One region of the Limosilactobacillus oris genome, then DNA from elsewhere that is predicted to be linked to it. Evidence: predicted binding sites of a transcription regulator. Region 1 holds the regulator's gene; the other holds the start of a gene.

Region 1 (2,475 bases):
AAAGGGCGTTAACTGGAGTGTCGTAGTATTCTTCGCCGAAGCCAAAGCCGGTGAGGATGCCCCGCATTCGGGATTCATACTCAAAACCGCCCCGTTTTTTAAAATCTCCTTGAAGGCGGTCGTACTGTTCCATTACCCGGCTGTATTGGCCGCTCGTGGCGTCAAGGGTTGCCAGCTGCTTTTCCAGGTCATGGATTGCCTGTTCTTCTTTATGCAGGTCGGCAAAGACGGTATCAAGCTCTGCCCAGATGTTGTTTTGACTATCTAAACCTTGATCCTGAGCTAGGTAGCCGATGGAAAGGTCCTTCGCCTTGCTGATGGTTCCTTCGTCAGGACTGGTAATTCCCGCAATCATTTTTAACAAAGTAGTTTTGCCGGCTCCGTTGCGGCCAACCAGCGCCGTGCGGCCGTGCTCCTGGATTTGCAGGTTAATATTATGGAAGAGAACGTCGGCCCCGAAGCGGCGCTCGACGTCGTTTGTTTGCAACAGAATCATTTTGAAACCTCGCTAATATCATTATGCTAACAATCATTATTTTAGCAGATTTCCCCTTCTTTTATTAAAAAAGTGGAATTATTTTGTATACCGCTTCACAAAACGACGGTTAATTGCTAGAATAGTTAGGAACTAAATTTCACAAGAGCAACGTAGCCGTTCAACTAATAAGTTACATCCCAATCACTTTACAGGACACGTTGCAAAAGAAGATGAATAGGGGGATAAAGATGACAACAAAGAAAATACCACGGGCGACGGCACGGCGGTTACCTATCTACTATCGCTACCTGACGATTTTACTGAACGCGAAGAAGGAACGGGTCTCATCGACCGAACTATCTGAAGCGGTTCAAGTTGATTCGGCGACGATTCGGCGGGACTTTTCCTACTTTGGTGAACTGGGAAAGCGGGGCTATGGATATGACGTAGCGAGCTTGTTAAAGTTCTTTAAGGGGATTTTGCACCAGGATTCACTGGTCAGCGTGGCCTTGGTCGGGGTCGGCAGCCTAGGAAGCGCCCTGCTGAACTTTAACTTCCACCAGGACACGAACCTGCGGATTAGCGCGGCCTTTGATACTAAGCCGGAATTAGCGAATAAGATCAAGAGCGGGATTCCGGTATACCCGGCAACGGATATTAAAAAGCAACTCCAGGAACAGCAAATTGACATTGTCATTTTGACGGTTCCCGGCGAACATGCTCAGGAGGTTGCGGACCAGCTGGTTGAGGCCGGTGTCCGGGGAATCCTAAACTTCTCACCAGTCCGCCTGTCCGTACCGAAGGAGGTTCAGGTACAAAATATTGACCTGACTAATGAACTGCAAACACTGATTTACTTTATTAAGAACTATTCTGATAATAAGAAATAGTGATATTTCCCGTCTGATACTCTGGGGTGTCGGCGGGATTTTTTATTACCTGAAATAGTCAAAATTAGTCAAACTTATCAGTTGCTTTTTAGGTCAAGGGTGGTGTATAGTAAGAATTGCGGTTAGCACTTAACAAGCAAGAGTGCTAAAAGCAAATTTATTAATTAACAAGATGGAGGGATTGACGTGTTAAAACCATTAGGAGATCGCGTTGTTCTACAAGCTGAAACTGAAGAAGAAAAGACCGTTGGTGGGATTGTCCTTGCTTCCAACGTAAAGGAAAAGCCGACTACTGGTAAGGTAATTGCCGTTGGTGAGGGACGGACCCTTGATAACGGTCAAAAGCTTGCTCCAGCTGTTAAAGAGGGCGACCGGGTACTGTTTGACAAGTACGCCGGCAATGAAGTTGAATACAACGGCAAAAAGTACCTTGTCGTTCACGAAAAGGACTTAGTTGCTGTAATCGACTAGCTTAATATAAAGATAGAACATAACACTTTAAAAACGAATTTCTTATTTGAGGTGACAATATAATGGCAAAAGACATTAAGTTTGCAGAAGACGCCCGCGGCGCAATGCTCGCTGGTGTAGATAAGCTGGCTGATACCGTTAAGACAACGATGGGGCCAAAGGGACGGAACGTTGTTTTAGGTCAAAAGTACAGCAACCCTACGATTACTAACGATGGGGTTACGATTGCAAAGAGCATTGACCTGGAAGACCCATTCGAAAACATGGGTGCTAAGCTGGTCGCTGAGGTTGCATCCAAGACCAACGACATCGCCGGTGACGGGACGACTACTGCCACTGTACTGGCACAGGCAATTGTTAACGCCGGCATGAAGAACGTTACTTCTGGTGCTAACCCAGTTGGCATCCGGCGGGGGATTGACAAGGCCACCAAGGCGGCTGTTGAAGCACTGAAGAGCATGTCACACGAAGTTAAGACGAAGAGCGACATTGCCCAAATTGCTTCCATTTCTGCTGCTAATCCAGAAGTTGGTAAGCTGATTGCCGACGCCATGGAAAAGGTTGGTCACGATGGTGTCATCACGATTGAAGACTCCCGTGGTGTTGACACGAGTGTTGACGTTGTTGAAGGGATGA
Region 2 (2,475 bases), 460 kb from region 1:
CCACCTGGGCGTCGGCGAGGTCATGGTTACTAAATTCTTCTAAAAGGGCCTGGCGAATTAAGGTCTGCTTACTCTGGGGTAAATTTTCAAACGTTTGACTTGGCATAATTTTCCCTTTCCGTGACACCGTGTCACTCAATTGATTATCAATTAGTATAGGCCCCAAGTGACACGGTGTCAACTTAGCTGCATAAAAAATCCCGGGGAATTTCCCGGGAAATAACTTGTAATCGCTTATGCTTCTTCACCGGCCAGCTTAACAACGGCCTTGGATACATTCTTAATCCGGCCGTTAACGAAGTCGTCAACTTCCTTAACGTCAAATTCGTGGGAAAGCAATGGCAGGACATCAACCTTGCCAGAAGCCATCAGTGCAATGGAGTCTTCGAAGCAGTAAGGGTTAATGAAAGCACCCTGGATCTTCAGTTGCTTTTGGAAGACTTCGTAACTGTTGATGGAGAACTTGTCATCTGGGTTACCGACACCGAACATGGAAACCTGACCACCCCGGGCAGCAGCTTCAACAGCCTGTTCCTGTGTCTCTGGCCGACCAACGGCTTCGATTACGATATCGTATTCGTTAGTTGGAATCTGTTCACCCTTAGCAGTATTAATGGTCTTGGCACCGAAGCGGTCGTGGTTGAGCTTCAGCTTTTCATCATTGCGACCGCTCAGCGTTACTTCGCTTACCCCATAGGCTTGTAGAGTCTGAACAAATAATTGACCCATGAAGCCATCACCGATTACCAGTGCCTTCTGGTATGGGTGGATTTCCAACAGGTCAACACCGTGAACGGCACATGACAATGGTTCCGTAACGGCCGCAGCCTTAAGGGAAACACTGTCTGGAATGGCGTAAACAACCTTCGCAGGGGCAGTGAAGTAGTCTTCGAAGCCCCCATCGCGGGTCACACCTACGGCAGAAAGGTTTTCACACATTTCAGGACGGGAAGTCCGGCAGTACTTGCATTCACCACAGTAGATGTTCGGGTCAACCGTTACCCGGTCACCGACCTTAACGTTCTTAACTTCAGGACCAACCTTGGCAACGACCCCAGAGTTTTCGTGGCCCAAAACAATCGGTGGAACCGCGCTGGCAGAACCTGGCAGCCCCGCATACAGAGCGTGATCAGTCCCACAAATTCCAGCGTAAGCGGTGTGAACCAGAACTTCATCCGGCTTAACTTCTGGCGTTTCCACGTCCTGGACTTCGAGCTGCTTAATTCCAGTTAAAACAAGTGCTTTCATAATCAATTCTCCCTAGATGTAATAACTAAATCTGCCCTATTATAGTGAAAATAATTACTACTTGTCAAACGTTTATCAAGTGGAAAGTTTTACCTAACAAAGCGGTCATACTTAAATTTTTTCTAAATTTATTTCCCTCGTCCTCCGGCATTCATTGCAACCGTTTACTTTGGTTACCAGCCGCCAACTTCTTTTTCAACAGGCCCGTTTTTAAGGCCCAAAAAGCCGTTAAGACGGTGATTTTCCGTTGAAATGTAATATTTTTTATGCTACCCTAACAAAGTATTCGAATTAAGTTAATTTTGGTTACCAAATCAAGTTAACAAAACAAGGAGAAAGGTGGATTTGGCGTGGACAACACAAAAAATCAACGTAAAAAGCATCACTTGATTGAGTATGCTAACGGTAAGTCACTTGAAGAAATTAACGGGACCGTTGAAGTCCCTCACGGTAAGGGCTTCTGGCGAACGCTCTTCGCCTACTCTGGCCCTGGCGCCCTCGTTGCTGTTGGTTACATGGATCCTGGTAACTGGTCAACTTCCATTACCGGTGGTCAAAGTTTCCAATATACCCTGATGACTACTATCTTGATTTCAAGTTTGATTGCGATGTTGCTACAATACATGGCGGCTAAACTCGGAATCGTGAGCCAAATGGACCTTGCCCAGGCAACACGGGCACGGACCGGTAAAGCGTTAGGGATCGTATTATGGATTATGACTGAGCTGGCCATTATGGCGACTGATATTGCGGAAGTTATCGGGGCGGCGATTGCGCTGAACCTACTCTTCCACATTCCATTGATTCCATCAGTGTTCATCACTGTTCTGGATGTCCTGGTACTGTTACTGCTGACCAAGATTGGTTTCCGGAAGATCGAAGCCATCGTTGCCTGCCTGATTCTGGTAATCCTGTTTGTCTTCGCCTACCAGGTAGCTTTGTCTAACCCAAACTGGGGTGGCGTCTTCATGGGCTTGCTGCCGTCAGCAAAGTCCATCGCCCAGCACCCCGAAGTCGGTGGAATTACTCCTTTGACCGGGACCCTGGGGATTATCGGGGCTACGGTGATGCCGCACAACCTCTACCTGCACTCAGCAATTTCACAGACCCGGAAGATTGACCACGATGACCTTGATAGTATTCGGCAAACTGTCCGCTTTACGACTTGGGACTCCAACATCCAATTATCACTAGCATTTATCGTTAACTCATTACTGTTGATCATGG

What was found. Region 1 encodes Rex, which represses fermentation and respiration genes when NADH is low (regulators of the CRP and FNR family bind a similar motif). Its sites were predicted from a motif close to TTGTGAANTANTTCACAA; they were not measured.
Region 2: a site for Rex is predicted at 1,291-1,308, ahead of N4599_RS06325 (zinc-dependent alcohol dehydrogenase family protein). Genes of this name have one in related genera too.

The regions. Positions count from the first base shown of each region.
Region 1 is NZ_CP104398.1:794,816-797,290, reverse strand. It holds gene N4599_RS04160 (ABC-F family ATP-binding cassette domain-containing protein) at 1-496, opposite strand, end outside; gene N4599_RS04155 (redox-sensing transcriptional repressor Rex) at 727-1,368, shown strand; gene groES (co-chaperone GroES) at 1,555-1,839, shown strand; gene groL (chaperonin GroEL) at 1,902-2,475, shown strand, end outside.
Region 2 is NZ_CP104398.1:1,259,484-1,261,958, forward strand. It holds gene N4599_RS06320 (TetR/AcrR family transcriptional regulator) at 1-106, opposite strand, end outside; gene N4599_RS06325 (zinc-dependent alcohol dehydrogenase family protein) at 235-1,248, opposite strand; gene N4599_RS06330 (Nramp family divalent metal transporter) at 1,599-2,475, shown strand, end outside.